4 regions of the Streptomyces sp. NPDC053665 genome follow, and region 1 is predicted to be linked to each of the others. Evidence: riboswitches for the same ligand, from Rfam matches in the RefSeq annotation. Region 1 holds a riboswitch; each other region holds the start of a gene.
What was found. Region 1 has a riboswitch for cyclic di-AMP ahead of ACZ6ZN_RS03195 (M23 family metallopeptidase). Riboswitches for the same ligand answer to the same signal wherever they lie in the genome.

Region 1 (7,614 bases):
CGGGCGGGTCTCCTTGTCGAAGAAGACCTTCGCGAAGTCCAGGGTGGAGCCCGAGGGCCGGGTCCGCGCGGGGCCGCCGGGGTTCTGGAAGACCCCGTCCGCGAAATGGGGCGATCGGCGGATGCGCGCCATGCGCTCGCCGCTCGGGTCCGCGCCGAACGCCCCGGGGCGCAGCGCGCGGAGCCCGGAGCTCAGGGTACGGAAACCGGCCACGGTACCTCCAAGTGGAGTCGGTCAGGCTTTCCATTATGGTCGGCCCCTCCGGCCCCACCCGTGCACCGGCGCCCCGCGAGGGGGGATACTGACCGGCGATTCAGTAGCCCGGTGGCGAAGGAGCCCGTATGGCCAGTCCCTGGATGTCCCTCACCTGGACCGATCACCTCACCGGCCGGCAGGGCTTCCTGGTCGTCGACCGGCTGGTGCGCGGTGTCGCCAGCGGCGGTCTGCGGATGCGGCCCGGCTGCACCCTGGACGAGGTGACGGGTCTGGCCCGCGGCATGACGCTGAAGGAGGCCCTGCACTACGACCCCGCGGGCCGCTACGTCCCGCTCGGCGGCGCCAAGGGCGGCATCGACTGCGACCCGCGGGACCCGGAGGCGTACCCGCTCCTGGTGCGGTACCTGCGGGCGATGCGCCCGTACATCGAGAGCTTCTGGACGACGGGCGAGGACCTCGGACTCGGTCAGGACGTGGTGGACCGGGCCGCCGCCGAGGCGGGTCTCGTCTCCTCGATCCAGGCGGTGTACCCGCTGCTGCAGGACGAGGCGGCGGCCCGGCGCCGGCTGGCGGACGCCTTCGCCCTCGAGGTGGACGGCATCGGCCTCGACGAGCTGGTCGGCGGCTGCGGGGTGGCCAAGGCGGCGCTGACCGCGCTGGACCGGGCCGCGGTGCCGTACGCGGGGACCCGGGTGGCGTTGCAGGGGCTGGGCACCATGGGCGGGGCCACGGCCCGGTTCCTCTCCCGCGCGGGTCTGCCGGTCGTGGCCGTCGCCGACCTGAAGGGCACGATCGCCAACCCGGCGGGGCTGGACGTCGAGGCCCTGCTCGCCGCCCGTGACGCCCACGGCACGGTCGACCGTTCGGTGTTGCGCCCCGGCGACCTCGAACTGCCCGGCGACGCCTGGCTGTCGGCCGACGCGGAGGTGCTCGTGCCGGCGGCCGTGTCGTACGCGATCGACGCGGAGAACCAGGCCCGGATCACCGCCCGCTGGGTCGTGGAGGCGGCCAACATGCCCGTCACGGCGGAGGCGGAGCCCCTGCTGGCCGCGCGGGGCGTGACGGTGCTGCCGGACGTCGTGGTCAACTCAGGGACGAACGCCTGGTGGTGGTGGACCCTCTTCGGGGACGTCGGCCCCGACGCCGAGGAGGCGTTCGCGCACATCCGCCGTGCGATGCGCGACCTGGTGGAGCGGACGCTGACCCGCGCGCAGGCCGACGGGACCACGCCCCGGTCCGCCGCGCACGCGCTCGCGGCGGACCGGCTGCCGGAGCTGGCGCGCCGGTTCGGCTGGCACCGCTGACGTGCGGGACCGGCCGGATCCGTACGCCGGGGGCCGTGCCCGCGTGGATAGGGTGACGGTGTGACGAGAGTCCGGTTGAGTGTCGCGGAGCGGCGCGGGGAGCTGTTGCGGGCCGCCATCGAGCAGATCGAGGCGCGGGGCGTGGCGGCGGTCAGGATCGCCGACGTGGCCTCGGCGCTCGGGGTGAGCAACGCGCTGGTGCTCTACCACTTCTCCTCGAAGGAGCAGTTGGTCGCCGCCGCGTTCCGGCACGCCGCCGAGGCCGACCTCGCGCACCTGCGCAGGCTGCTCGGCCGCCGGTCCCCGGCGCTGCGCCGGCTGCGGTCGGCCGTGCGGTGGTACGCGCCGACCGGCCAGGCCAAGGGCTGGCGCCTGTGGATCGAGGGCTGGGCGGCCGCGTTGCGCGAGCCGGCGCTGCGGGAGGTCACCGAGGATCTCGACCGGCAGTGGAAGGCCGCCCTGGCCGAGGTCATCGCGGAGGGCGTGGCGGCCGGCGAGTTCCCCTGCCCCGATCCCCCGGGGGCCGCCTTCCGCCTCACCGCCCTCCTCGACGGCCTCGCCGTCCAGCTGACGTCCTACCCCGGGTCGGTCCCCCGGGCCCGCGCCCGGCAGTGGGCGGACGAGGCCCTGGCCCGGGAACTGGGCCTGGAACCGGCCGCGTCGCCCGCCCGGTAGCGGTCCGGCCCGCCCGGTAGCGGTCCGGCCCGCCCGGCGCGGGTCTCACGCCACGGGCGCGATCCGCATCCGGATGTCGTCCGGGGACAGGGCCCCCTTGGCCGTCACGTGGTCGCCGGAGGACTGGCCGCGCAGCCGGCGCCCGATCCACGGCACCAGGAACTCGCGCGCCCACTGGACGTTGTCGCGCCGCATGTCGAACGCCCCGCGCGGCGGCAGCGGCGGCCAGACCTGCTCGGGGTCGGCGGGCACGTCGAGGCCCATCACCTGGCCCGCGCGGAGCGCCACCCGTGTGTGCCCCTCGGGAGACAGGTGCAGCCGGTCGGCGTCCCAGGCCCGGCGGTCCTGGACACTGCGCAGGGACCACAGGTCGAGCACCGGGCAGCCGTACCGGTCGGCGATGGCCCGGACATGTCCGTTGTAGGTGGCGATCTTGCCGCGCAGGTGCTTGAGCACGGGCACGCCCCGGGTGTCGAACCCGGTCGTCACCATCACCGTGCCGGCCGCGGCGGTGAGCCGCAGCAGCGCCCGCTCGAAGCGCTCGGCCACCTCGTCGGGGTCGGTGCCGGGCCGAATGATGTCGTTGCCCCCGGCGCAGAACGAGACGAGGTCCGGGGCCAGTTCGACGGCCCGCGGCACCTGGTCCGCCACGATCTGGTCGAGGAGCTTGCCGCGCACGGCGAGGTTCGCGTACCGGAAGTCGCCCTCGGGCCTCAGGTCGGCGAGCAGGACGGCGAACCGGTCGGCCCAGCCGACGAACGCCCCGTCGGGGCCGGGGTCGCCGACGCCCTCGGTGAAGCTGTCCCCCAGCGCCACGTACGACCCGATCACTGCTTTGCTGTCACTCTTCGAATCGTCTGCCACAGCCGTTCATGATTCACCCTCGAATGTGACCTACGCGACCGTAGGCAGGGCTTGACGGGCGGTGAGAAAGGCCACTCCCCAAGGGTTGGTCAACTTCGGAATACGCATGTCCACGGGGGCGTTGGGGGTGCTCGCCACACGCCGAAGGCCGGACCCGGTCGTTCGGGTCCGGCCTTCGGCGGCGTGTCAGGCAGGTGGGGGTGCGGTCGGTCAGCCGACGGAGACGCCGTGCGAGCGCAGGTAGGCGACCGGGTCCACGTCCGAGCCGTAGTCGGGCGTGGTGCGGATCTCGAAGTGCAGGTGCGGTCCGGTGACGTTGCCGGTCGCGCCCGACAGGCCGATCTGCTGCCCGGCGGTCACGGTCTGGCCGACCGAGACGGACAGCTGCGACAGGTGGGCGTACTGGGCGTAGTTGCCGTCGCTGAGCTTGATGACGACCTGGTTGCCGTACGCGCCGCCCCAGCCGGCGGAGACGACCGTGCCCGCGCCGACGGCCTTGAGGGAGGTGCCGGTCGGGACGACGAAGTCGACACCGGTGTGGTAGCCGCTGGACCACATGCTGCCGGACATGCGGTAGGGGGTGCCGACGGACGCGCCGTCCACCGGCAGCGAGAAGCCACTGGCGTTGCTCTGGGCGGCGGGCGCGGCGGCGGCCGGCTTCGCGGCGGTGCCGGCCTTGGCGGAGGTGTCCGCGGAGGACTCGGCGGCGGACTTCTTCGCGGGCTTCTCCGCCGAGGCCTTGGGGGCGGGCTTCGCCGGGGCCTGGCTCGCGGCGGCCTTCTTGCCGAGGGAGAGCTTCAGGCCCGGGTGGATCAGCGACGGGTCGTCGCCGACGGCGTCGCGGTTGTCCGCGTACAGCTTCTTCCAGCCACCGCTGACGTGCTGGTCGGCGGCGATCCTCGCGAGGTAGTCGCCGGCCTTCACGGTGTACGTGCGGGCGCCGGCGGTCTTCTCGGCGGCCTTCTTCTCCGGGGCCGGAGCGGACTGGACCGCCTTGTCCGGAGCCGTCTGCGGGGTGGCGGCGTGGGCGCCGGCGGCTCCCATCAGCGGCAGCGCGAGAGCGGCGCCGCCGGTGCCGGCGACGGCGATGGAGCGGGTGAAACGCTGGGTCTTGGGACGGCGGTGCTTACCCTTCGCGGGCATGGCGAATTCCTCTCCGTCGCCTGCGAGGTGAGCTGTCGGGTGCGGGCTGGAGATGCCCGGCCGCGCCGTGGCGCGACTGAACCCCAAGCCGTTCCGGGAACCGGAACAGGCGTCGTACCTGTGGGTCCCCCGCTCCTGCCGTACGTCGGGTCAGTGTGTGCGGGCACCGGGCGGCGGCAGGATTAGGCGTCCGTCCGGATCGGTGTGGAACGTAAGCGACCGGGACGCGAAGGGACAAGCCTGTGGTTGCGCGTGACGGTGTTTTCCCTGAGGCGCCGGTGTTCTCCGCCGTCACCGAGCGTGGATCCACGATCTTCGGCTTTTCCCAATGTCCCGGATAATCGCCTGAATTACGTGCACATGGCGACAACACATCGTCACGGATATGACGATGGTCACGCCTCCTCGCCCCATCTCGGCGCCGACCAGGGCACGTTGTGGCGAAGCGGCCGAAGCGCCTCATTCGGACCAAACGGCCACTTCCGCTCAACATGGACGACGATCCCGGCACCGGGGAGGCCGCCGCCCCGTCGCCCGCCCCTCGAGGGCCGGGACGGCCGGCGACGCCTGTGGACACCTGATTGCCCCAGGCAGGCATGTCGTATCGTCGGGTGGTGCCCGCCGGCGAGCCGCGGCGGCGGGCACCGATGGGGAGGAGCCCTCGTGACACAGCAGGTCCCGTCGACGGAGCCCGAGCTGACCGGAGTGCGCAATTTCCGCGACGTCGGCGGACTGCCGACGGTGGACGGACGGCGGGTGCGCCCGGGCGTGCTGTTCCGCAGCGGCCACCTCGCGCACGCGACCGGGGAGGACGCCGCCTTCCTGGCCGGACTGGGCCTGCACACGATCTTCGACTTCCGCAACGCGGCCGACCAGAAGCTGGAGGGGCCGGACGTCACGCTGCCGGGTGTGCGCAACGTGAACCTGCCCCTGAGCGACCCGGCCGACGGCGCCGAGTTCTGGACGATGGTCCGCGACGGCGACCTGGACCAGTTGCGCGCGATCCTGGCCGACGGCAAGGGCGCGGCCCGGATGATCGCCTCGTACCGCTCGATCGTCAAGGACCGCACCGGCGAGCACTCCCGGGTCCTGCACGCGCTGGCGCAGGACAGCGTCCCGGCACTGATGCACTGCGCGGCCGGCAAGGACCGCGCGGGGCTGTCGGTGGCGGTGACGCTGCTGGCGGTGGGCGTCGAGCGGGAGGCGATCGTCGACGACTACCTGAAGTCGAACGCCAAGCACCGCCGCTACAAGGTCCACCGCAGCAGCTCGCACGCCTCGGCGTACTCCCCCGAGGTCATGGAACTTCTCAGCCCCCTGTTCGACGCGCGCGCCGAGTACCTGACGGCCGCCTTCGACACGATCGAGGAGACCTGGGGCGGGGTGGACGCCTATCTGGAGCAGGGGCTGGGGCTCGCTCCCGAGACCCGGGAGCGGCTGCGCGAGCGGCTGCTGGACTGAGGCCCTCCCGGACCCCGGCCCCGGCCGCGATCTACTTCGTCCCGACCTCGAACAGCAGGTAGATGAAGGCGGCGAAGACGTGTCCCAGGATCAGGTAGACCAGCAGGCGCACCCACAGGGCCCGGGGGAACTTCTCCTCCAAGTCGCTCATGTCGTCTCTCCAGGGTTGGGGCCCAGGCACAGGGCGGCCGTGGGGCTCTGCAGCAGGGTGTGCACGAAGAGCAGGTCGACGCCGTCGTGGTCCTCGGCGGCGATGCGGTGCGGGGTCAGCGAGTCGAAGTGGGCGCTGTCGCCGGGCGCCAGCCGGTGCAGGGTGTCGGCCAGGCGCAGCCGGAGCCGGCCCCGCAGCACGTGCAGCCACTCCTCCCCGGGGTGGACGCGCACGATGTCGCCCTGGGAGCCGAAGGGGACGTGCACGCGCAGAGCCTGCATCCCGCGGCCGGGGGCGCCGGCCTGCCAGTAGGTCCAGCCGCCCGCCGCGGTGGGTTCCATGGCGGCGGCGCGGATGACGGAGTCCCGTTCGGCGACCGTCTCGCCGAGCAGTTCGGAGACCGTCGTACCGTAGATGCGGGCGAGTGCCAGCAGCATCGGCAGGGAGGGCTGGCGCCGGCCGGTCTCCAGCCGGGACAGGTGCGCGGGCGACAGCCCGGCGGCGCGGGCCGCGGCCTCCAGCGTCAGGGAAGCCTGCCGCCGCAGCGCCCGCAGCTGCGGGGCGACCGCGGCCGGCAGGGCGCCGGGGGCCGGTTCGGCCGGCGAGCCGGCCGCTGGGGGCCGCTCGCTTGCGGAGGAGCTCATGCCTCCATTCAGCCGCAGGTTTGCCTGTGCGGCAAATTTCTTGCCTCTCAGGCAAACCGGGCCGGATTCAGCGGTTGGCGACCGCCTGCTTGACGAGGGTCTTGCCGAAGTCCCACATCAGTCCGCCGTCGTGGGCGTCGTCCATCACGGCCGTGAACGCCTCGACGAACCGGTCCACCTCCCGCTCCCCGATGATCAGCGGCGGAATCAGCTTGATCACCTCCATGTGGTCGCCGGAGACCTGGGTGAGGATCCGGTGCTTCCGCAGCAGCGGCACCACGACCATCTGCGCGAACAGCCCCTTGCGGGCCGCCTGGAGCATGGCCCAGCGGCTGCGCAGCTTCAGCGACTTCGGACGGCCGAACTCGATGCCGATCATCAGCCCCCGGCCGCGCACCTCGGCGAGCATCTCGTAGCGGTCGGTCAGCGCCGCGAGCCGGGACCTGAGCAGCTCGCCGGTGGCCCGGACGCCGGCGACGATCTGCTCGTTCTCCATCACCGACAGCACCGCCAGGCCGGCCGCCATGGCCTGGGCGTTGGACCCGAAGCTCGCCGAGTGGACCAGAACCCGGTCCATGGACGAGTAGACCTTCTTGAAGATCCACTCCTTGCCGAGGGTGGCGCCGACGGGGACGTAGCCGCCCGACAGCGCCTTCGCCACGCACACCAGGTCCGGCTCCACGCCGTCCTCGTGCTGGTAGCCGTAGAAGTCGCCGGTACGGCCGAGGCCCGTCTGCACCTCGTCGGCGATGAGCAGGGCCCCGCGCCGGTGGAGCAGCTCCTGCGCGGCCCGCAGCCAGCCGGGCGGGCCCTCCAGCACGCCCTTGCCCTGGATCGGCTCGACGATCAGGGCCGCGACGTCGCCCTTGTCCAGCTCCCGCTCCAACGCGTCGAGGTCGCCGAGCGGCACGGCCGTGTCGGGCAGCAGCGGGGCGAAGCCGTCGCGGAAGGCGGACTCGCCGTTGACGGACAGCGCGCCGGTGGTCAGGCCGTGGAAGGCGTGCGCGCAGTACAGGACCCTGGGCCTGCCGGTGACGAACCGGGCGAACTTCAGTGCCCCCTCGACCGCCTCGGTGCCGCTGTTGCCGAAGAACACCCGGTCCAGGTGCGGGCTGTGCGCCAGCAGCTTCTCGGCCAGCAGGCCGGGCAGCGGCTG
Region 2 (7,614 bases), 880 kb from region 1:
GCAAGCCCGCCCCGCGCGACGGCTCCCTGCCGGAGACCATCGGCGAGCAGCTGCGCGAGGTCGTCGAGGAGGAGGTCCCGGCGCGTGCCCTGATGGCCGCCTACCGGCTGCCGCACGACGGCACACGCGCGTGCGACGCCGCCGACCTGGCCCTGACCGTCCTCGGCGGCGGCGAGTCCTCCCGGCTGTACAACCGCCTGGTGCGGCGCGACCGTACGGCCGTCGCGGCCGGGTTCGGCCTGCTGCGGCTGGCCGGGGCGCCCTCGCTGGGCTGGCTGGACGTCAAGACGTCCGGTGACGTGGAGGTGCCGGTGATCGAGGCCGCCATCGACGAGGAGCTCGCCCGGTTCGCCGAGGAGGGCCCCACGGCCGAGGAGATGGAGCGCGCCCAGGCCCAGTTGGAGCGCGAGTGGCTGGACCGCCTCGGCACGGTCGCGGGCCGCGCCGACGAACTGTGCCGGTACGCCGTGCTGTTCGGTGACCCCCAGCTCGCCCTGACCGCCGTCCAGCGCGTGCTGGAGGTCACGGCCGAGGAGGTCCAGGAGGTCGCCAAGGCCCGCCTGCGCCCCGACAACCGCGCGGTGCTCGTCTACGAGCCCGTCGCCGACGAGACCGACGATGCCGGGGACACCGCACCCGCGGCCGGCGACGAGAACGAGGAGGCGGCCAAGTGACCGAGCTCGCCACGATGGACTTCCACCCCCGGCCGCAGGCGGGCGAGGCCAAGCCCTGGGCCTTCCCGGCCCCGGAGCGCGGCACTCTCGGCAACGGCCTGACGGTCCTGCGCTGCCACCGCCCCGGCCAGCAGGTCGTCGCCGTCGAGGTGCTGCTGCACGCGCCCCTGGACGCCGAGCCGGCCGGCCTGGACGGCGTCGCCACGATCATGGCGCGGGCCTTCTCCGAGGGCACCGACAAGCACTCCGCCGAGGAGTTCGCGGCCGAACTGGAGCGCGCGGGCGCCACCCTGGACGCGCACGCCGACCACCCCGGGGTCCGGATCAGCCTGGAGGTCCCGGCCTCCCGGCTCGAGAAGGGGCTCGGTCTGCTGGCCGACGCCCTGAGGGCGCCCGCGTTCGCGGACAGCGAGATCGAGCGGCTGGTCCGCAACCGCCTCGACGAGATCCCGCACGAGCTGGCCAATCCCTCGCGCCGGGCCGCCAAGGAGCTGTCCCGGCAGCTGTTCCCGGCGGACTCGCGCATGTCGCGGCCCCGGCAGGGCGGCGAGGAGACCGTCGCCGCGATCGACTCCGCGGCCGTACGCGGCTTCTACGAGAAGCACGTCCGGCCCGCCACGGCCACCGCCGTCGTCGTCGGCGACCTCACCGGCATCGACCTCGACGCCCTGCTCGGTGACACGCTGGGCGCCTGGACCGGCTCCCGTGCCGAGCCGCGTCCGGTGCCGCCGGTCACCGCCGACGACCGGGGCCGGGTCGTCATCGTCCACCGCCCGGGCGCCGTCCAGACGCAGCTGCTCATCGGCCGCACCGGCCCGGACCGGCACGACCGCGTCTGGCCCGCCCAGGTGCTCGGCACGTACTGCCTCGGCGGCACCCTGACGTCCCGTCTGGACCGCGTGCTGCGCGAGGAGAAGGGCTACACCTACGGGGTGCGGGCGTTCGCCCAGGTCCTGCGGTCCGCCCCGGACGGCACCGGCGCCTCGATGCTCGCCATCAGCGGTTCGGTGGACACGCCCAACACCGGTCCCGCCCTGCAGGACCTGTGGACCGTGCTGCGCACCCTGGCGGCCGAGGGGCTGACCGACGCCGAGCGGGACGTCGCCGTGCAGAACCTGGTCGGCGTCGCGCCGCTGAAGTACGAGACGGCGGCGGCCGTCGCCTCCACGCTGGCCGACCAGGTCGAGCAGCACCTGCCCGACGACTACCAGGCGGCGCTGTACCGGCAGCTCGCCGCGACCGGCACCGTGGAGGCCACCGCGGCGGTCGTCAGCGCCTTCCCCGTGGACCGTCTGGTGACCGTGCTCGTCGGTGACGCGACGCAGATCAAGGCGCCCGTCGAGGCCCTCGGCATCGGCGAAGTCTCGGTCGTCACCGCGGAGTAGGGCACACGCGCGCGGGAGCCCTGGTTGTCATCGAAGGCACCAGGGCTCCCTTATGCCCGAATTGGTACGGAGGAGGCCCGTCTGCCCTGTGGGATGCGCTACAAAAGGCGGGTTTCGTTTGGGAATTGAAAGCGGCGCCGCTTAGCGTCATCCGGGCTGTTCGTCAGGCAGTGCGCCGCACCCGCGGCACCGGACAGTCATCGCCGAGTCCCCGTACGGCGCGAGCCAGGGGAGCCGGGGACCCAACCGCAGTCCCTGGGGTGAATCGGACGCCCGCGCGAGCCGCGAGGGGGTCCGTAGGAGACCTTCCTGCTCCGAACCCGTCAGCTAACCCGGTAGGCGAGAAGGAAGGAAAGGACCAGCCACTTCATGGCGTTCACCCGCGCCACCGGGAAGCACCGTCGCCCCAGCCGCCTCCAGCGCGGCACGGCCCGTGCGGCGGGCGTCGCGGCTCTCGCCACGACCGGCGTCATCGGCACCGTGGCCGCTCCGGCCGCCTTCGCCGCCGAGCCGGCTCCCGAGCAGACCGGTCTCACCCCCGTCGTCACCATGGGCGACACCGTCGCCGAGCAGATCGACGCCCAGGCCGTCGCGCAGAAGCAGGCGGCCGAGGAGGCCGCCGCGAAGAAGAAGGCCGAGGAGGCCGCGCGCGAGCGGGCCGCCGAGGCGGCCAAGAAGGCCAAGGAAGCCGCCGAGAAGGCGCGCGAGGCCAAGGAGCGCGCCGCCCGCGAGGCCGAGCGCAAGCGCCTGAACACCTTCGTGTCCCCGATCTCCGGCTCGTACGTGTCGACCAGCTACCAGGCCAGCAGTGGCCTGTGGTCCTCCGGCAGCCACACCGGCGTCGACTTCCACGCCGCGACCGGCACCTCGGTCCACTCCGTCGGCGCCGGTACGGTCGTCGAGGCCGGCTGGGGCGGCGCGTACGGCAACCAGGTCGTGATCAAGATGAACGACGGCACGTACACCCAGTACGGCCACCTGTCGTCCATCGGCGTCTCGGTCGGCCAGCAGGTCACCCCCGGTCAGCAGATCGGCCTGTCCGGCGCGACCGGCAACGTCACCGGCCCGCACCTGCACTTCGAGGCCCGCACGAGCCCCGAGTACGGCTCCGACATGGACCCCGTCGCCTACCTCCGCTCGCACGGCGTCAACCTCTGACGTCACCCCGAGTTCCGTGAAAGCCCCGGCCCGCAGGCCGGGGCTTTTCGCGTCCCGGACGGCTCGTCGTCCAAAAACTTCTCCCTGATTTCCGTCCGCCGCCGGAAAGTGCGGCACATTGCCATAGAGTCACTCGCAATGAAGAGCCGTGGAGCGCGCGTCGGCGTTTTCCCCGGGAATCAGACGGAGGTCGGTCATGCGCATTCCCGCGCACTCGGTGTGCACCGCCATCCGGGACGACATCGTCGCCGGCGTCCACGCGCGCGGGGCCCGGCTCACCGAGGAGCTGCTGGCCCGCCGCTACGGCGTCTCCCGCGTTCCCGTGCGGGAGGCCCTGCGCACCCTGGAGGCCGAGGGCTTCGTGGTGACCAGACGGCACGCGGGCGCCTGCGTCGCCGAACCCACCGAGCAGGAGGCCGCCGACCTGCTGCAGATGCGGCTGCTGCTGGAGCCGCTCGGTGCGGCCCGGGCCGCGCAGCGCCGCACCGAGGCCCATCTCAAGGTCCTGCGCGGCCTGGTCCGGCTGGGCCGGGAGCGGGCGCGCCAGGGCGGCGGCGACGACCTGCGCTCCCTGGACGGCTGGTTCCACGAGACGCTGGCCCAGGCCTGCGGGAGCCCCGCGCTGACCGCGGTGCTCACCCAGCTCCGGCACAAGATCGCCTGGATGTACACGGTCGAGGCGCCGCCCGGCCCGGTGGAGTCGTGGAACGAGCACGGCGCGATCGTGGACGCCGTGGCGCGCGGCGACGGCGAGCGCGCGCGGGCGGCCGCGGCCCTGCACGTCGAGCGCGCGACCGCCGCCCACCGCCTGCGGTCCGGCTCGGCCGGGGAGCGCGCCGGGCGGGTGAGGAACTCGCAACATCCCGTCAACACGGCGAGCCCGCGGATTTAACGCGAGAGCCGTATACAAAGAGCAGGGAATTTCCGGAGCGCCGGAATTCCGCATGTCCGCTGCCCTGTTCCTGAAAATGCGGCATCCCGCGCATGCGGCCGTGCGTGTGCGTGCACGGAAATGCAGCCCCGAAATGCGAAGGGCCCATCCGGTCGACACCGAATGGGCCCCGCACGCGCCGGAGAGGCGCTCTCACATCAGACGGTCTCGGGCAGTTCCTCGAGACCCTCGGCAACCAGCTTGGCCAGCCGGTCCAGGGCGGCGTCCGCGCCCTCGGCGTCGGAGGCGAGGACGATCTCCTCGCCGCCCTGGGCGCCCAGACCCAGGACGGCCAGCATCGAGGCCGCGTTGACGGGGTTGCCGTCAGCCTTGGCGATCGTCACCGGGACGCCTGTGGCCGTGGCGGCTCGGACGAAGATGGAGGCGGGGCGGGCGTGGAGGCCCTCGGCCCAGCCGACGTTGACGCGGCGCTCAGCCATGTGTTGCTGCCCTTCGGTGTTCCGGGTTGTCTAGACCAGTTTCCCACACGTGAAGCCCACCGGGAGCGGCCCTGTCGTGCCACCGCCCCGGGGCGGAGATCGGATCGCGGCCTCGACCCGACCGACGCCCTCCACAGACTGCCCCGCGCCGCTGTCGGACGCGAGCCGTACTCTGGGGCCCATGCAGACCTCGCCGGACCGGCACGAGTACCCCGCCCACTGGGAGGCCGACGTGGTGCTGCGCGACGGTGGCACCGCACGCATCCGGCCCATCACCGTCGATGACGCCGATCGCCTCGTCAGCTTCTACGAGCAGGTCTCCGACGAGTCGAAGTACTACCGCTTCTTCGCGCCGTACCCTCGCCTGTCCGCCAAGGATGTCCACCGCTTCACGCACCACGACTTCGTGGACCGGGTGGGACTCGCGGCCACGGTCGGCGGCGAGTTCATCGCCACCGTACGCTACGACCGCATCGGCGCCGACGGAACGCCCGCGTCCGCTCCCGCCGACGAGGCCGAGGTCGCCTTCCTCGTCCAGGACGCCCACCAGGGCCGCGGAGTCGCCTCCGCCCTGCTCGAGCACATCGCCGCGGTCGCCCGGGAGCGCGGCATCCGCCGGTTCGCCGCCGAGGTGCTGCCCGCGAACACCAAGATGATCAAGGTGTTCACGGACGCCGGGTACACCCAGAAGCGCAGCTTCGAGGACGGCGTGGTCCGTCTGGAGTTCGACCTCGAACCCACCGACCGCTCCCTGGCCGTGCAGTACGCGCGCGAGCACCGCGCGGAGGCCCGCTCGGTGCAGCGGCTGCTGGCGCCCGGCTCGGTCGCCGTCATCGGCGCGGGACGCACCCCCGGCGGCGTGGGGCGCAGCGTCCTCGGCAACATCCGCGACGCCGGCTACACCGGCCGCCTGTACGCCGTGAACAGGGCCCTGCCCGACGAGCAGAAGGAACTCGACGGGGTGCCCGCCCACCGGTCGGTGCGCGACATCGACGGCCCGGTCGACCTCGCGGTCGTCGCCGTGCCCGCCGAGCACGTGCCCGAGGTCGTCGCCGAGTGCGGCGAACACGGGGTGCAGGGACTGGTCGTGGTGTCCGCCGGCTACGCCGAGAGCGGGCTCGAAGGGCGCGAGCGCCAGCGTGCGCTCGTCCGGCAGGCCCGCACGTACGGCATGCGCATCATCGGGCCCAACGCCTTCGGCGTCATCAACACCTCGCCCCGGGTGCGGCTCAACGCCTCCCTCGCCCCCGAGGTGCCGCGCCCGGGCCGCATCGGGATGTTCGCCCAGTCCGGTGCCATCGGCGTGGCCCTGCTGTCCCGGCTGCACCGGCGCGGCGGCGGCGTCACGGGCGTGACCGGCGTGTCCACGTTCGTCTCCTCGGGCAACCGCGCCGACGTCTCCGGCAACGACGTCCTGCAGTACTGGTACGAGGACCCCGACACGGACGTGGTCCTGATGTACCTGGAGTCCATCGGCAACCCCCGCAAGTTCACCCGCCTCGCCCGGCGCACCGCCGCCGCCAAGCCCCTGGTCGTCGTCCAGGGCGCCCGGCACGGCGCCGCCCCCCAGGGGCATGCCGTGCGGGCGACGCGCCTGCCGCACGCGACCGTCTCGGCCCTGCTGCGGCAGGCCGGGGTGATACGCGTCGACACCATCACCGACCTGGTGGACGCGGGCCTGCTGCTGGCGCGCCAGCCACTGCCCGCCGGACCCCGGGTGGCCATCCTCGGCAACTCGGAGTCGCTCGGCCTGCTCACCTACGACGCGTGCCTGGCCGAGGGCCTGCGGCCGCACCCGCCGCAGGACCTCACCACGGCGGCGTCGGCGGCGGACTTCCACGCGGCCCTGTCCCGGGCGCTCGCCGACGACCGCTGCGACGCGGTCGTCGTCACCGCCATCCCGGCGGTGGGGGAGGGCTCCGTCGCCGACGCGGCCCTCGCGCAGGCCCTGCGCTCCGCGACGGCCGCGGCCCCGTCCAAGCCGGTCCTCGTCGTGCACGTGGAACTGGGCGGTCTCGCCGCGGCCCTGTCGGCGGCGGCCAGCACGGCCCCGCAGGCCAGGACCGACGACGCACCGCAGGCCGCTCCCCACCGGGCGGCCCCGGACCCGCGACCGGCACCGACGGAGGAGCCCCGCACGACCGCGGCCCAGCCACGCACACCCGGGTACGAACCCCCGGCGGCCCCCGAGGCGGCCCCCGAGGCGGCGGAGGGCGCCCACCTCATCCCCGCCTACCCCGCCGCGGAGCGCGCCGTCCGCGCCCTCGCCCAGGCCGTCGCCTACGCCCAGTGGCGGCGCGACGCCGCCGACCCGGGCAGGGTGCCCGAGTACGACGACATCGACGTGAAGGGCGCCGCCGGGCTGATCGACGGCCTGCTCACGCGCGGGCAGAGCCCCGCCCTCGGCCCGGACGAGGCCTGTGACCTCCTCGGCCACTACGGCATCGAGGTCCACCGCTCCCTGCCCGCCCCGACGCCCGACGCGGCCGCCGAGGCCGCCCGCGCACTCGGCTACCCGGTGGCGCTGAAGGCCACCGCCCCGCACCTCAGGCACCGGGCCGACCTGGGCGGGGTACGCCTCGACCTCACGGACGAGGAGCAACTGCGCCGCTCGTACGCGGAGTTGACCGAGATGTTCGGCGCCGCCGAGGAGCTGCGCCCGGTCGTGCAGCGCATGGCACCGCGCGGTGTCGACGTCGTCGTACGGGCCGTGATCGACCCCGCGGCCGGGGCGGTGCTCTCCTTCGGGCTCGCCGGGGCCGCCTCCCAGCTGCTCGGGGACACCGCGCACCGGCTGATCCCGGTCACCGACCGCGAGGCGCACTCACTGGTGCGGTCGATCCGCACCGCGCCCCTGCTGTTCGGCTGGCGCGGCTCGGCCCCGGCCGACACCCGCGCCCTGGAGGAACTGCTGCTGCGCGTGTCCCGGCTGGTGGACGACCACCCCGAGGTCGTCGCGGTCACCCTGGAACCGGTGGTCGTCGCCTCGCACGGGCTGAGCGTCCTGGGCGCCTCCGTCCGTCTCG
Region 3 (7,614 bases), on a different contig from region 1:
TCAAACGCCTGCTCGGCGAAGGCCGCATCACCCAGGCCGTCGACATCCTCGGCGCGATCCTGCCCGTCGCGGCCGGCCGGCACGGCGAACACTCCCCGGTCGTGCGGACCCTGCGCAGGCAGTACGCGGCCACCCTGCTGGACGACGGCCAGTACCGGCGCGCCCTGCCCGAGCTGCGCCGCCTCGCCGACGAACGCGCCGCCGAGGCCGGCCAGGCCGACCCCCAGTGCCTGCGCTTCCGCTACGAGGCGGCCCAGTGCCTGGAACAGCTCGGCGAACCGGCCGCGGCCCTCGCCGAGTATCGGGCGCTGCTGCCGTACTACGAGAACCAGTACGTCGCGGCGGGCGGCCCGGAGCTGGCCCATGACGTGCGCCGCCGCATCGGTCACCTGCTGCTGGCCCTCGGCGACCGCGGCGCCGCCCACGACACCCTGGCCCGGCTGCTGCACGACGTCGAACGCACTCACGGACACGGTCACCCGCTGGGGGTGGAGATCCGCCGCACGCTGCAGTGGCTCGGGCAGGTGCGGGGCTGAGGTCCGGTCCGGGGGCGGCGCGGCGGTGCCGGAAGTCCCGGTGAATCGTTGGTCGAATGGGTTGGCCAGAGCCTGCCCACTGCCTACCATCGATCACCGCAAGACCTTGTGCACCGCCGCACAATCTCCTCGGGAGGTCTCCTTGCACCGCCGCCGTCGCACCGCGCTCGTCCTCACCGCCGCGATCGCCGCCGCGGCGCCTCTCCTCACCGCCTGCGGGAACGACGCGCATCCCGGTGCCGCCGCCGTGGTGGGTGGCCAGCGGATCACCGTCTCCCAGCTGGAGGAGCGGGTCGGCGAGGTCCGGCAGGCCCAGCGGGCGGCCGTGCGGGACGAGGCGCAGTACCGGCAGGCCATCGCCCGGACGGGCACCCTCACGCGGGACACCTTGCAGACCATGGTGCTCGACCGGGTGCTGCACCGCGCCGCGCAGGACGCCGACGTGACCGTCACCCGCAAGGAGATCCAGAGGATGCGCTCGGGCCTGGAGAAGCAGGCCGGCGGTGCGAAGGCGCTGGAGACGACCTGGCTCCAGCAGTACGGCATCCCGCCGCAGCGCCTGGAGGAGAACCTCCGCCTGCAGCTGGAGGCCCAGAAGCTCGCCGAGAAGCTCGGCACCGACACCAGCCGCCCCGAGTTCTGGAAGGCCCTCTCGGACGCCTCCAAGGACCTCGACGTCAACCTCAACCCGCGCTACGGCACGTGGGACGTCCGCAAGAGCAGCCGCGCCGACGCCAAGACCCCGTGGGTCCGCGACGTGACGGCGACGCAGGCGCAGCAGTCCATGTAGCACGCCGGACGACGCACCGGGCCCGGGCCACCTCCGGGCCCCCGGGTCCCGGGCCGGCCGACCGGCGCCCGATCCCGCCTGCACGAGCGACCGCTGAGCGCCCGGTCGGGCCCGGCGCGGGCACAGCCGAGTGCCCGACTTGGCCCGTGCGGGCAGTGCCGAGTGCCCGGTCGTACGTGGTGCGGGGCACTGCCGAGTGCCCGACTTGGCCCGTGCGGGCAGTGCCGAGTGCCTGGTCATACGTGGTGCGGGCGCCGCCGAGTGCCTGATAGCACCCTGTACGGGCACCGCCGAGTGCCCGGTCGAACCCCTGGCGGGTCGCGACAAGAGCCCGGGCGAACTCCGTGAGAGTGCAGACAAGCGCCCGCCCGGTCACGTCCTTCGGGCACCGCCGAGTGCCCGGCCGGACCCCGTGTGGGTCCTGGCAAGCGCCCGCCTGGTCACCCCCTTCGGACACCCCGAGTGCCCGGTCGGAATCCGTGCGGGCACTGCCGAGCGCCCGCCCGGTCACCCCCTGCGGGCACCGTCGAGTGCCCGACCCAACCCCTGGCGGGCCCCGACAAGAACCCGCCCCGTCACCCCCGGCGGCACTGACAAGCACCCGCGCCCGGCGCCCCCGGCGGACCCTCACGAGCGCCCGGTCTGCCCCCTGCGAGATCTCCGCACGCCCGCCCGGTCCGCCCCTGCGAAATCCTCCGCACGCCCCGCTCACCGCCCCCTGTGGACAACTTTCGAGGGCCCGCCCCCACCCCCTGTGGACAACTCCGGCACCGTCGGCCCTGTGGGATAGCTTCGAAACGTGAACGCCAACGCCAACGCCAACCGCTCCGAAGCCACCCCGGGACCCCCGCAGCCCGCCCCGGGTGCGGCGGCCCACCCCGGCCGCGCCGTCCTGCTCACGACCAGCCACCGCGTCGCCCCCGGCCTGCTCTCCTGGCCCGCCTGGCAGGCCCTGCACGCGGCCGACCGGGTGCTGTGCGCGGACGGGGCCCACCCGCAGCTGCCCTATCTGCGCGAGGCCGGCGTCGTCGTCGAGGTGGCGTCGCCCACCGCGCAGGACCTCGTCGACGCCTGCGCCGGCGGCCGCACCGTCGTCGTCGTGGCGACGGGCGAGGGCGAGCCGGCCCTGACCGACGGACTGGCCCGCCTCGCCGGCTCCGGCCGCCTCGCCATGCCGGAGCTTGAGCTGCTCCCGGCCTCCTACGACCTGCCCGGCGCCCGCCTCCTCGACCTCGTCCAGGTCATGGACCGCATTCGCGCCGAATGCCCCTGGTCGTCCCGGCAGACCCACAAGGGCCTCGCGAAGTACGGCATCGAGGAGGCGTACGAACTGGTCGAGGCGATCGAGGAGGGCGACCGCGACGAACTGCGCGAGGAGCTCGGGGACGTCCTCCTCCAGGTCGTCTTCCACGCCCGCATCGCCGAGGAGGACACCGAGGCGCCCTTCTCCATCGACGACGTGGCCGGCGGCATCGTCGCCAAGCTCGTCCACCGCCACCCGCACGTGTTCGGCGACGCGACGGCCACCACCCCCGAGGAGGTCAAGGCCCACTGGCTGCGCACCAAGGCGATCGAGAAGCAGCGCACCTCCGTCACCGACGGCGTCCCCCTCGGCCAGCCGGGACTGGCCCTGGCCGCCAAGCTCGCCTCCCGGGCCCGTACGGCCGGGCTCGACATACCCCTGCCCCCGGTCGAGGGCATCGGCTACGAGCTGCTGGCCCTGGCGGTCCGCGCCGAGGCCGACGGCGTCGACCCGGAGGCGGCGCTCAGAGCCGCGGCCCGCGCCTACCGGGACGCGATCCTGCGGGCCGAGGGCTGAGCGGACCCGGGCCGGACGGGGCCGGCGGGCCGGATACCGTCGGACCGTGACCGACCAGCCCCAGCCCAGCACGCCCGCCGCCGCCCCGGAACTCTTCACCTGGGAGTTCGCGAGCGACCCCTACCCCGCCTACGCCTGGTTGCGTGAACACGCCCCGGTGCACCGCACGCGGCTGCCCAGCGGGGTGGAGGCCTGGCTGGTCACGCGCTACGCGGACGCCAAGCAGACGCTCGCCGACCCCCGGCTCTCCAAGAACCCGGCGCACCACGACGAACCGGCCCACGCCAAGGGCAAGACCGGGATCCCGGGGGAGCGCAAGGCGGAGCTGATGACGCACCTGCTGAACATCGACCCGCCGGACCACACCCGGCTGCGGCGGCTGGTGTCCAAGGCGTTCACGCCCCGCCGGGTCGCCGAGTTCGCCCCCCGGGTGCAGGAGCTGACCGACGGCCTCATCGACCGGTTCGCGCGGACGGGGTCGGCGGACCTCATCCACGAGTTCGCCTTCCCGCTGCCCATCTACGCCATCTGCGACCTGCTAGGCGTCCCCCGCGAGGACCAGGACGACTTCCGCGTCTGGGCGGGCATGATGATCCGTCACCAGGGCGGGCCCCGCGGCGGCGTCGCCCGCTCGGTGAAGAAGATGCGCGGCTACCTCGCCGAGCTGATCCACCGCAAGCGCCAGGTGCTGCCCGACGAACCGGCCCCCGGCGAGGACCTCATCTCCGGGCTCATCCGCGCCTCCGACCACGGTGAGCACCTCACCGAGAACGAGGCGGCGGCCATGGCGTTCATCCTGCTGTTCGCCGGGTTCGAGACGACCGTCAACCTCATCGGCAACGGCACCTACGCCCTGCTCACCCACCCCGGGCAGCGGGCCCGCCTCCAGGCGTCCCTCGCCGCCGGGGAGCAGGACCTGCTGGCCACCGGCGTGGAGGAACTGCTGCGCTACGACGGCCCCGTCGAGCTCGCGACCTGGCGCTTCGCCACGCAGCCGCTGACGGTCGGCGGGCAGCGCATCGAGGCCGGCGACCCGGTCCTGGTGGTGCTGGCGGCCGCGGACCGGGACCCGGAGCGGTTCGCCGAGCCGGACACGCTGGACCTGTCCCGCCGGGACAACCAGCACCTCGGGTACGGCCACGGCATCCACTACTGTCTCGGCGCCCCGCTAGCCCGGCTGGAGGGCCAGACCGCCCTCGCCACGCTGCTGACGCGCCTGCCCGACCTCCGGCTCGCGGCCGACCCGGACGAGCTGCGCTGGCGCGGCGGGCTCATCATGCGGGGGCTGCGGACCCTCCCGGTGGAGTTCACTCCGGTGTGACGGCCGCCATGACCAGCGAGCGCTCCCGCCAAACATGACACGCCGTCATGTCTGTGATCTTCACGTGATCTGCGCGGCATGAACTTGTGACAAGTGATCGTCTGCCTATACGTTCACCCATCAACGCGGCCCGGAGACGGCGCCGCGCGGGTCACTGCTGTCTTGCGAAAGGTCTCCGTATGCTCTCCGGGAACGGTCGTCACCGTCGCCCCCGCCAGGCTCCGGCTCTCCTCGTCGCGGCCGGAGTGACCGGCTCCGCCATCGCGATCCCGCTCCTCGGGGCCTCCGGTGCCAGCGCTGCGGACGGCGCCACCTGGGACCGGATCGCGGACTGCGAGACCGGCGGGGCCTGGAGCCAGAACAGCGGCAACGGCTACTACGGCGGCCTCGCGCTCTCCCAGGAGGACTGGGAGAGTCACGGCGGTCTCGACTACGCCGCGAGCGCCGATCTGGCCAGCCGTTCGCAGCAGATAGCCGTGGCCGAGAGAATCCTCGCCGAACAGGGGGTCGGCGCCTGGCACACCTGCGGGCTCCTCTCCGGCCTCGAGAAGGGTGCGTCGGGTTCGGGCGATGCGTCCGGCTCGTCCGGCTCGTCCGGTGACTCCGCTCCGACGGACTCGCCCGGACTGCTCGACTCGCTCGGATCCTCCGGGTCCTCCGCCTCGCCCTCCCCGTCCGCATCGTCCCCGTCGTCTTCCCCGTCCGGCTCGGCGTCACCTGACGCTTCGTCGGCATCTCGGGGCGAATCGGATGATTCCGGTACATCGCGCGCCTCTCGCAGTGCCGATCGGGGGTCGGCCGGCTCGCGGTCGGCCACGCCCGAGAGCGAGGCATCCGGCAAGTCCCGCCCGAGCGACGGCTCCTCGGCCGCGGCGGACACCGGTTCCGGCCGGCACCGCGGCCCCAGTGCCGACGAGAGCACCGAGTCCGCGGACGGCGCTGCGAACGGGTCCTCGGGGCGCCACGCCTCGCGCGACGAGAAGGGCTCCGACGAGAAGTCGGAGGGCGCCTACATCGTCGGCGTCGGGGACAGCGCCTGGTCCATCGCCGACTCCCTCCGGATCGACGGGGGATGGGACGAGTTGTACGCCGGGGGCGAGAAGGCCGCCGACAGCGATGCGGAGCCCGTTCTGCCCGGTCAGACGCTTACCGCAGAGGACGAAACGGACGGGAAGTAGCCGTTCGGGCAGTGCGGGAACGGCGGCGGAAGTCGCCCCGAATCGACGCGAGTTCACGCCATGTTTCGCGGCCTATGTCCCGTATAAACGTGGTGAGAGATAGGTCTCAGAAGCCTTGATCGTCTTTGAAATTCCGGCGATCGCCTGTCTACGGTCGTGACCGCTCGCCACCGCGAGCCCCGGCGGCCGCAACGCCGAATCCTGCCAGCGGCCGTACGGGAACAGTCGTCGCGTCAAGCGCCGTAGGCAGGAGCGGGGGACCCAAGGTAGGTGCCCGACCGGCTCGTTGAGCCGGAAGGGCTAGGGGTGGAGCCGCGTCCCGTGAGGGACGTGGCCGGGCAACTCAACCGGCCCGAACCCGACAGCTCACCTCGCAGGCGTCGGTGAGGGGATCCATCCATGCTGTTTTCCGGCAAGGGCAAGCACCGTCGTCCGTCCAAGGCCACTCGCGCCATCGCCGTCGCCGGTGTCGCCTCCGCCGCCGTCGCCGCTCCGCTGATGGCGGCCGGCAACGCCTCCGCCGCCACCGCCTCCGAGTGGGACGCCGTCGCCCAGTGCGAGTCCGGCGGCAACTGGTCCATCAACACCGGCAACGGCTACTACGGCGGTCTGCAGTTCTCCGCCTCCACGTGGGCCGGTTACGGCGGCACGCAGTACGCCTCCACCGCCGACAAGGCCTCGAAGGCGCAGCAGATCGAGATCGCCGAGAAGGTCCTCGCCAGCCAGGGCAAGGGTGCCTGGCCGGTCTGCGGCAAGGGCCTGTCGAGCGCCGGTTACACCGGCGGCGGTTCCACCGACTCCGGCAGCTCCGCCGGCTCCTCGCAGCAGAACCAGCAGAGCCAGCAGAACCAGCAGGGCACCGAGTCCCGCGAGACCGAGCAGCAGCCGGCCTCCCGTTCCGACGAGCGCCCGGCCGCCAAGAAGACCGTCACCACCCCGACCGGCAAGAAGGTCAAGAAGGGCGACGGCGAGTACAAGGTCGTCAAGGGCGACACCCTCAGCTCGATCGCGGCCGAGGAGAAGGTCAAGGGCGGCTGGGAGAAGCTGTTCCGGCTGAACAAGGACATCGTCGAGGACGCCAACCTCATCTACCCGGGCCAGCAGCTGCACCTGAAGTAAGCAGCAGCTCCCACCGCCGCAGGGCGGTCCGCACCGCACACCCGCGGTCCGGCCGCCCGGCGGCCCCGCCCTCGCGGGAGGCCCTCGCCCTGACAGGCGGCCCCCCGCCGCACGGGCGGGACCCCCGTCCCCACGGGCTCCCCGCCCCGGTGCGCGTTCCCCCGTACGCACCGGGGCGGGGTCATGTCCGCCCGGGCTCCGGGGGCCGAGTTTCGGCCCGTTGCGGCGAACCGCCTTTGTTCCGTTCGGAAACAATTTACTCTCGGTTCTGTCCATGGGGTGGGCGACCCGGTGGCCGATCGCCCCGGGCCGGTTAGGCTCATGTCGCGAGCCACCGGGCCCGCACCCCGCCGGGTCCACGCGACCCGCGTCACCGCGTCACATAAGAAGGAGATGCTCGTGCCGTCCATCGACGTCGTCGTAGCCCGGGAAATCCTGGACTCCCGAGGCAACCCCACGGTCGAGGTCGAGGTCGGCCTCGACGACGGCAGCACCGGCCGTGCCGCCGTCCCGTCCGGCGCCTCCACGGGCGCCTTCGAGGCCATCGAGCTCCGCGACGGCGACTCGAACCGCTACCTCGGCAAGGGTGTGGAGAAGGCCGTCCTCGCGGTCATCGAGCAGATCGGCCCGGAGCTGGTCGGTTACGACGCCACCGAGCAGCGCCTGATCGACCAGGCGATGTTCGACCTGGACGCCACCGACAACAAGGGCTCGCTCGGCGCCAACGCCATCCTCGGCGTCTCCCTCGCCGTCGCCCACGCCGCCTCCGAGGCCAGCGACCTGCCGCTGTTCCGCTACCTGGGCGGCCCGAACGCGCACCTGCTGCCGGTGCCGATGATGAACATCCTGAA
Region 4 (7,614 bases), on a different contig from region 1:
GGCAGCCCCTGTTGTCGAGGCGAAAGAGAAGTTGGTGAACGACCGTCACCCGTCGGGGACCATGCCCCCGGCTCCGGCTTCCGACGCCGACTCGGCGCACTACGCGTCGTACGGCACCCAGGAAGCCCCGTACGGCGACTTCACCACGTACGGCGACCACCCCGCCACCGGTTTTCCCTCCGGCGACGGCGCGGGGCTCGACGCCTCCGCCCACTCCGCTCCGAGCTTCGCCACGGACCCCCTCTTCGGCGACATGCCGGGCAACGGCCACGACACGGGTGCCTACAACTCCGGTCAGTGGTCCACGGGTACCCCCGAGCACGCGAACTATGACGCCTACGCGGCCCAGCACCACGCCGCCTATGACACCGGCGTCTACGACACGACCTCCTGGGCGACCGGGCAGCAGCCGGTGGCGGGCATCCCGTCGCCGTCCCCGGCCCCGGACGCCACCGGCCAGTGGGACAGCGGCGCCTGGCTCCAGCCGGACCCGTCGGGCAACGCGGCCGGCCACACCCAGCAGTGGGACTGGGGCACGCAGACCTTCGACACCGGCGCCTACGACGCCACGCAGTGGAACTCCGACGGCTCGGCACCGGCCGGCGACGGCCACGAGCACCCTGCCGAAACCTTCGAGCAGCGCGAGCCGACGCCGTTCGAGGCGCACGAGCCGACGCAGTTCGACCCGTCCGAGCCGGTGCCCTTCGACCAGCTCGAGACCGCGACGTTCGAGCACGTCGGCTACGACGACCCCACCGGCCACGGGCCCGCCGCCGACGGCGGCGAGACGGCCTCCACCGGTGAACTGCCCGCCGTCGGCCCGCTCCTGGACGGCCAGGAAGAGGTCGCGCCCCCCGGTTCCCGGGCCGCGGCGCGGGCCGGGTCCCGCTCCCGCCGCCGTACGCCGCCGAAGCGTTCGGCGCTGCTGACCGTCGCGGTGCCGTCGGCGTGCGTGATGGGTGTCGCGGGGATCGCGGCCGCGTCGGTGGGCAGCTTCACCGACGACAGCGCGGCCGAGGCGCACACGACGGCCGCGGACGTGCAGCCGGTGAAGCCGGCCGCCGCCAACAACAAGCTCGACACGCAGTTGCAGAGCCTCGCCGCCGGCGCCGACGACTTCGCCGACCGGGCCAGCCGGACGCAGGAGCGCATCGACCTCAAGGCCCAGCAGGTCGCCGAGAAGAAGCGGGCGGCGGAGGAGGCGGCCCGCAAGGAGCGGCTGCGCCCCAAGTTCGCCCTGCCGGTCTCGCAGCACGGACTGAGCGCCTACTACGGCCAGTCGGGCATCAACTGGATGTCCCTGCACACGGGCATCGACTTCCCCGTCGCGTACGGCACGACCGTGATGGCCGCGACCGACGGCACCGTGCGCACGCAGTGGAACAGCGCCTACGGCAACATGATGATCGTGACCGCGAAGGACGGCACGGAGACGTGGTACTGCCACCTCTCCACCTACACCGTCCCCTCCGGTACGGCCGTGAAGGCCGGCGACCCGATCGCCCGCTCCGGCAACTCGGGCAACTCCACCGGTCCGCACCTGCACTTCGAGGTGCGTCCGGGCGGCGGCTCGGCGATCGACCCGCTCCCGTGGCTGCGCAGCCACGGCATCAACCCGGCCTGACCGTCCGGCCGCCGGGGGCGCCCCGGCGGTTCCCGGCGCCCGGCTCCCGCCCGCGGCGTGCGAACGGGAGCCTCCGCTCAGCGGATCAGAGCTTCTCCACCGGCGCGTAGCGCAGCAGCAGCCGCTTGGGCTTGGTGTCGCCGAAGTCGATCGTCGCCTCGGCGTTCGCTCCCGTGCCCTTGACCGCGACGACCGTGCCGAGGCCGAACTGGTCGTGGGTGACCCGGTCCCCCACGGTCAGCGCCACCACCGGCTTCTCGGCGGTGCGGCGCGTGGCGAAGCCGGAGGCGCCGGACGCCGAGGAGCGCGAGCGGGACGAGGACAGGGAGGCCGCGACCGCGGAGACCGGCCCGGAGGACGCGGGCACGGTCGCACCCGTGCGCTTCCACTCGACGTGGGCCGGCGGGATCTCCTCCAGGAACCGGGAGGGCGGGTTGTACGAGGGCTGGCCCCAGGCGCTGCGCAGGGTGGACCGCGTCAGATACAGCCGCTCCCGGGCGCGCGTGATCCCGACGTAGGCCAGGCGGCGCTCCTCCTCCAGTTCCTTGTTCTCCCCCAGGGCGCGCATGTGGGGGAAGACGCCGTCCTCCATGCCGGTGAGGAAGACGACCGGGAACTCCAGGCCCTTGGCGGTGTGCAGGGTCATCAGCGTGATGACGCCGTCGCCGTCCTCCTCGTCGGGGATCTGGTCGGAGTCGGCGACCAGGGCGACCTGTTCGAGGAAGTCGGACAGCGTGCCGCCGGTCTCCGCGTCCTCGCCGCGCTCCTGCTCGAACTCCATGGCGACGGCGGCGAGTTCCTGGAGGTTCTCGATCCGGGTCTCGTCCTGCGGGTCGGTGGACGCCTGGAGTTCGGCCAGGTAGCCGGTGCGCTCCAGCACGGCCTCCAGGACGGTGGCAGGCCCGGCGCCGGACTCGACGATCGTGCGGAGGTCCTCCATCAGCGTGTTGAACCGCTTGACGGCGTTGGTGGAGCGCGCGGCCATGCCGTACGCCTCGTCGACGCGCTTGAGCGCCTGCGGGAAGCTGATCTTCTCGCGCTGGGACAGGGCGTCGATCATCGCCTCGGCGCGGTCGCCGATGCCCCGCTTGGGGACGTTGAGGATCCGGCGCAGCGGCACCGAGTCCTCGGGGTTGGACAGCACGCGCAGGTAGGCCAGGACGTCCCGGACCTCCTTGCGCTCGTAGAAGCGCACGCCGCCGACGACCTTGTAGGGCAGGCCGACGCGGATGAAGACCTCTTCGAAGACACGGGACTGGGCGTTGGTGCGGTAGAAGACCGCGACGTCGCCCGCCTTGGCCTCGCCGGCGTCGGTGAGGCGGTCTATCTCGTCGGCGACGAACTGCGCCTCGTCGTGCTCGGTGTCGGCGACGTAGCCGGTGATCCGCGCACCGGTGCCCGCGTTGGTCCACAGGTTCTTGGGGCGGCGGGACTCGTTGCGCTCGATGACGGCGTTGGCCGCGGACAGGATGGTCTGCGTGGAGCGGTAGTTCTGCTCGAGCAGGATCGTCGTCGCGTCCGGGTAGTCCTCCTCGAACTGGAGGATGTTGCGGATCGTCGCGCCGCGGAAGGCGTAGATCGACTGGTCGGCGTCGCCCACCACGCACAGCTCGGCGGGCGGCACCTCGGCCTCGGGCGGTACGTCGACCGGGTGCTCGGAGGTGCCGACCAGCTCGCGCACGAGGGCGTACTGGGCGTGGTTGGTGTCCTGGTACTCGTCGACCAGGACGTGGCGGAAGCGGCGGCGGTAGTGCTCGGCGACGTCCGGGAAGGCGCGCAGCAGGTTGACCGTCGTCATGATCAGGTCGTCGAAGTCGAGGGCGTTCGCCTCGCGCAGCCGCGACTGGTACATGGCGTAGGCCTGGGCGAGGGTCTTCTCGAAACCGTCGGTGGCCTGGGCGGCGAAGTCCTCCTCGTCGATCAGCTCGTTCTTCAGGTTGCTGATCTTGGCGCTGAAGGACTTGGGCGGGAAGCGCTTGGGGTCGAGGTCCAGGTCGCGGCAGACCAGGGCCATGAGGCGCTTGGAGTCGGCGGCGTCGTAGATCGAGAAGGAGGAGGTGAAGCCGAGCTTCTTGCTCTCCCGGCGCAGGATGCGCACGCACGCGCTGTGGAAGGTCATGACCCACATGGCGTTGGCGCGCGGGCCGACGAGCTGCTCGACGCGCTCCTTCATCTCGCCGGCGGCCTTGTTGGTGAAGGTGATCGCGAGGATCTGCCCCGGGTGCACGTGCCGCTCGGCCAGCAGGTGGGCGATGCGGTGGGTGAGCACGCGGGTCTTGCCGGAGCCGGCGCCGGCGACGATGAGCAGCGGGGAGCCGGAGTGGACGACGGCGGCCCGCTGGTTGTCGTTGAGCCCTTCCAGCAGCGCGGCGGCGTCGATCACCGGGCGGGGGGCGCCGTCCCGGTAGTGGGTGTCGCGGTCCGGCGGCACGTCGAACTTCCCGCCGAACAGATCGTCCGGAAGCGGCTCCGGAGCGTGATCGTCCTCGGGGGGCGGCGGGGGCTCGTCCGCGGGGCCCCGCTGGGCCTGGAGGCTCGCCAGGAAGTTGTCGTCAAAGAGGCTGCTCATCGCTCTCCGAGTCTAGGGCGCCCCACTGACAGTCCGCCGCCACCCCGGAGACATCGCCCCGGGCACCGGCGGGGCGGCCGGGCCCGTGGCGCGATGTCACCCTCCAGCGCCGCATGATCACGTTCCGCTATGTCCGCAACAATCCCGGGCAAATCAGGACCGAGCCGCCTGGATCGTTCACTCCGAGCAACGCTCCCCGGGAAGGTCACGAAAATGTATCGGGCATATCACCCATCAACCTTCACAGAGGCCACACGAGTTGGCTACCGTGCGACCAGGCCGCACGACCGTTTCCGGCGAACGTCGCCGGGCCGCGCGGCCTCCGCCGAGTCCGGTGTGCCGCAGCGGCAGCCGGAGCCGGGGACCCAACCGAGAACCCCGGGGTGAATCGGCCCGCCTCCTGATCCGGAGAAGGCCGTAGGGCAACCCTTCCGAACCACCCGCCCGAACCCGACAGCTAACCCGGTAGGCGGACGATGGAAGGAGTCGCCTCCCTTGGCGTCGCACCGCAAGTCGCGTCCCACCGGTTCGCGCGTGGCAGGCATACGGACCCCCGCCCTGGCAACGGCGGCCCTCACCTCCGTGGCCCTGCTGTCCCAGTCGGCCAACGCCGCCCCCGAGGCCGACGACAAGCCCAGCCTCGAAGAAGTCGAGAAGAAAGTCGACGACCTGTACCGCCAGGCCGAGTCGGCGACCGAGAAGTACAACGGGGCCAAGGAGAAGACCGCCAAGCAGCGCAAGCGCGTCGACACCCTCCTCGACGACGTCGCGCAGCGCGCCGGGAAGCTCAACGAGGCGCGCGAGAAGCTCGGCTCCTACGCCTCCGCCCAGTACCGCACGGGGGCGGCCGCGCCGGAGACGGCGACGTTCCTGCTCGCGGACACCCCGCAGGACTACTTCGACCAGACCCAGCTGATGGACCGGATGACCGGCCGCCAGAAGGAAGCGGTCGACGACTTCGTCACCCAGCAGTCCGAGACGATGACGAAGCGCCGGGAGGCCACCGAGAGCCTGGAGAAGCTCACCGACGCCCAGGGCGACCTGAAGGCGGCCAAGGCGACCGTCCAGCGCAAGCTGGCCGACGCCCGCGCGCTGATGTCGCGGCTGACCGCCGAGGAGAAGGCGCGGCTCGCGGCCATCGAGCAGGAGAAGCAGCGGGAAGCCGCCCGCCGGGCCGCCGAGCTGGCCCGGCAGCAGACCGCGCAGGAGCAGACCCAGCGCGAGGAGGCCCCCCGGCAGGAGAGCGGCTCGCCGTCGCAGGACTCCGGCTCGCCCTCCACGCCGGCCCCGGTGGACTCCTCGTACGCCACCAAGGCGGACAAGGCCCTGGCGTTCGCGCGCGCCCAGATCGGCAAGCCGTACGTCTGGGGTGCCGTCGGTCCCGGCTCCTACGACTGCTCGGGCCTCACCCAGGCCGCCTGGAAGGCCGCCGGCGTCACCCTCCCGCGCACGACCTACGACCAGGTCGACGCCGGCACCACCGTCCCGGTGTCCCAGGCCCGGCCGGGCGACCTGGTCTTCTTCTACGACGACGTCACGCACGTCGGGCTGTACATCGGCAACGGCATGATGATCCACGCGCCGAAGCCGGGCACGTACGTGCGCGAGGAGTCGGTCTACTACGACGGCGAGTCGGCGATCCACAGCGTGGTGCGGCCCGCCTGAGCGGACACGGACGTTTTTGAGGGGCACGCGCGCGTGCCCCTCACCTCCGGCGCGCGTTGCTCTCTAGCATCGGCGCTATGTCCGGTCCCTCCCCGTTTGCCACCTGGTGGGCGACGTATGCGCTGGCGACCGGCACCGTGTCGGTCGGTCTCGACTCCGCGGGTCACGCCACCCTCTCCCGCGTCGTGCTGGCCCTGGCCTGCGGGGCGTGGCTGGTGTCGGCCGTGAGCCTGCTGCAGCGGGCACGCGGCGCGTGGCGGGCGGAGGTGCCGGCGGTGTTCACCACCGCGGCGGCCGCCGCCCTCCTCGGCACCGGTTTCACCGCCGCGGGTCTGCGGTCCGTGGGCTGGGCGCTGCTGGCCCTGTCCGCGCTGGTCTGGGCGGTGCTGCTGGCCGTGGAGGTCGGCGGCCGGCGGGGAACGGTGTTCCTGCGGTGTGTGGCCACCCAGTGCCTCGCCGTGCTGGCGGCGGCCCTGGCCGCGGCCGAGTCGCTGGCCTGGCCGGCCCACGCGGCCCTGGTGCTGCTGTGGCTGGGGCTCGCGCTGTACGGCTTCGCCCTGTTCCGCTTCCAGCCACGGCAGGTGGAGGAGGGGCGCGGCGACCACTGGTTCGCGGAGGGCGCGCTGGCGGTCTCGGCGCTGGCCGGGGCGCAACTGCTGTCCGCCGACAGCTCCCGCCTCTACCTGTGGAACGAGGACGACGGCGACGCCCTGCGCAACACCGCCGTCACCCTGCTCGTGCTCGCCGCGGTCGCCTGCGTCGCCCTGCTGGTCGCCGAGCTGTTCTGGCCGCGGCACCACTACGACGCGCGGCGCTGGGCGACCGTGTTCTGCTGGGCCGTGACGGCGACGGCCACCCTGGAGGTCGCCACGGCGCTCGACGTCGCCTGGCTGGACGTCGCCGGCCAGGCGCTGCTGTGGGCGGCCGTGGCCGCGTGGCTCGCCTGCACCGTCTGGGCGGCCGCCTCGGCCCGGGCCGGCGCCCGGCCCTCCCGGGTCAGGTCCAGAGCACGGCGATGAAGACGTTGGCCGTGGTGAGCAGTCCGACCAGACCGAACAGGCCCTTGTCCACCCGCTCCTCGTCGCGCTTCACGTAGACCAGGCCGAGGATCACGACCAGGAGCGCCAGCTTCACGCCGATCTTGATGTTGTTCACGGACTGGTCGTCGGCCTGGTTGAGGCCGACCAGGGCCACGCCGGTGACCAGCATGGTCAGTGCGCCGTGCAGCATCGCGGGCGTGAAGCGGGCCGTACCCTCGCCCATCGCCTTCATCTGGGTGAGGAAGCCGCCCAGGAGCGAGGCGATGCCGATGATGTGCAGGCCGACGAAGAGGTGGATGAGGACGTCCATGAGGCCGGAGCCTAGCCAGGGCCCGTCCGGCCGCCCGACACCGGCCCGGCATCCCGAGCCCGGCGATCCGGCTCCGGCCCGGCCACCCGGAATCGGCCCGGTGGTGCATATATGCGCCCCATAGCACCCGATCACGGTCGTTCGCCCATGATCCCCGGCATCGGTCATCACGCTGAGTGAAGCGAGGGAGGCCGAGGCGGGATCTTGGTCGCATACGGTCACCACCGGTCCTCCGGGGACAGTTCCGCACACCCGCCACGAGGGCCGCACGCGCACCTCTACCGTCCTTCACCAGGTGACCGGCTCCCCACCGCCGCCCGGGCCAGGGGCGGCAGTCGGACACCACCGCCGAGAAAAGTCCGGCGGCGGCCCGTCTCCCCTGTGCGGGCCGCCGCCGGACGCGCAG

Region 2: it holds a riboswitch for cyclic di-AMP, as region 1 does, so the genes downstream of both, ACZ6ZN_RS07110 (M23 family metallopeptidase) here and ACZ6ZN_RS03195 (M23 family metallopeptidase) in region 1, are expected to answer to the same signal.
Region 3: it holds a riboswitch for cyclic di-AMP, as region 1 does, so the genes downstream of both, ACZ6ZN_RS26195 (transglycosylase family protein) here and ACZ6ZN_RS03195 (M23 family metallopeptidase) in region 1, are expected to answer to the same signal.
Region 4: it holds a riboswitch for cyclic di-AMP, as region 1 does, so the genes downstream of both, ACZ6ZN_RS14345 (C40 family peptidase) here and ACZ6ZN_RS03195 (M23 family metallopeptidase) in region 1, are expected to answer to the same signal.

The regions. Positions count from the first base shown of each region.
Region 1 covers NZ_JBVJKK010000001.1:735,196-742,809, forward strand. The annotation lists gene ACZ6ZN_RS03175 (MBL fold metallo-hydrolase) at 1-213, opposite strand, end outside; gene ACZ6ZN_RS03180 (glutamate dehydrogenase) at 342-1,520, shown strand; gene ACZ6ZN_RS03185 (TetR/AcrR family transcriptional regulator) at 1,581-2,195, shown strand; gene ACZ6ZN_RS03190 (SGNH/GDSL hydrolase family protein) at 2,241-3,026, opposite strand; gene ACZ6ZN_RS03195 (M23 family metallopeptidase) at 3,270-4,202, opposite strand; cyclic di-AMP (ydaO/yuaA leader) riboswitch at 4,207-4,361, opposite strand; gene ACZ6ZN_RS03200 (tyrosine-protein phosphatase) at 4,866-5,663, shown strand; gene ACZ6ZN_RS03205 (DUF6126 family protein) at 5,695-5,814, opposite strand; gene ACZ6ZN_RS03210 (helix-turn-helix domain-containing protein) at 5,811-6,458, opposite strand; gene ACZ6ZN_RS03215 (aspartate aminotransferase family protein) at 6,526-7,614, opposite strand, start outside.
Region 2 covers NZ_JBVJKK010000001.1:1,618,999-1,626,612, reverse strand. The annotation lists gene ACZ6ZN_RS07120 (M16 family metallopeptidase) at 1-674, shown strand, start outside; gene ACZ6ZN_RS07115 (M16 family metallopeptidase) at 671-2,059, shown strand; cyclic di-AMP (ydaO/yuaA leader) riboswitch at 2,251-2,415, shown strand; gene ACZ6ZN_RS07110 (M23 family metallopeptidase) at 2,429-3,217, shown strand; gene ACZ6ZN_RS07105 (GntR family transcriptional regulator) at 3,414-4,109, shown strand; gene ACZ6ZN_RS07100 (HPr family phosphocarrier protein) at 4,307-4,588, opposite strand; gene ACZ6ZN_RS07095 (bifunctional acetate--CoA ligase family protein/GNAT family N-acetyltransferase) at 4,770-7,614, shown strand, end outside.
Region 3 covers NZ_JBVJKK010000007.1:84,095-91,708, reverse strand. The annotation lists gene ACZ6ZN_RS26220 (protein kinase domain-containing protein) at 1-536, shown strand, start outside; gene ACZ6ZN_RS26215 (SurA N-terminal domain-containing protein) at 679-1,326, shown strand; gene ACZ6ZN_RS26210 (nucleoside triphosphate pyrophosphohydrolase) at 2,126-3,145, shown strand; gene ACZ6ZN_RS26205 (cytochrome P450 family protein) at 3,192-4,466, shown strand; gene ACZ6ZN_RS26200 (transglycosylase family protein) at 4,646-5,644, shown strand; cyclic di-AMP (ydaO/yuaA leader) riboswitch at 5,873-6,039, shown strand; gene ACZ6ZN_RS26195 (transglycosylase family protein) at 6,044-6,763, shown strand; gene eno (phosphopyruvate hydratase) at 7,163-7,614, shown strand, end outside.
Region 4 covers NZ_JBVJKK010000003.1:296,334-303,947, reverse strand. The annotation lists gene ACZ6ZN_RS14355 (M23 family metallopeptidase) at 35-1,624, shown strand; gene pcrA (DNA helicase PcrA) at 1,710-4,193, opposite strand; cyclic di-AMP (ydaO/yuaA leader) riboswitch at 4,507-4,680, shown strand; gene ACZ6ZN_RS14345 (C40 family peptidase) at 4,689-5,858, shown strand; gene ACZ6ZN_RS14340 (SLAC1 family transporter) at 5,936-6,877, shown strand; gene ACZ6ZN_RS14335 (hypothetical protein) at 6,855-7,208, opposite strand.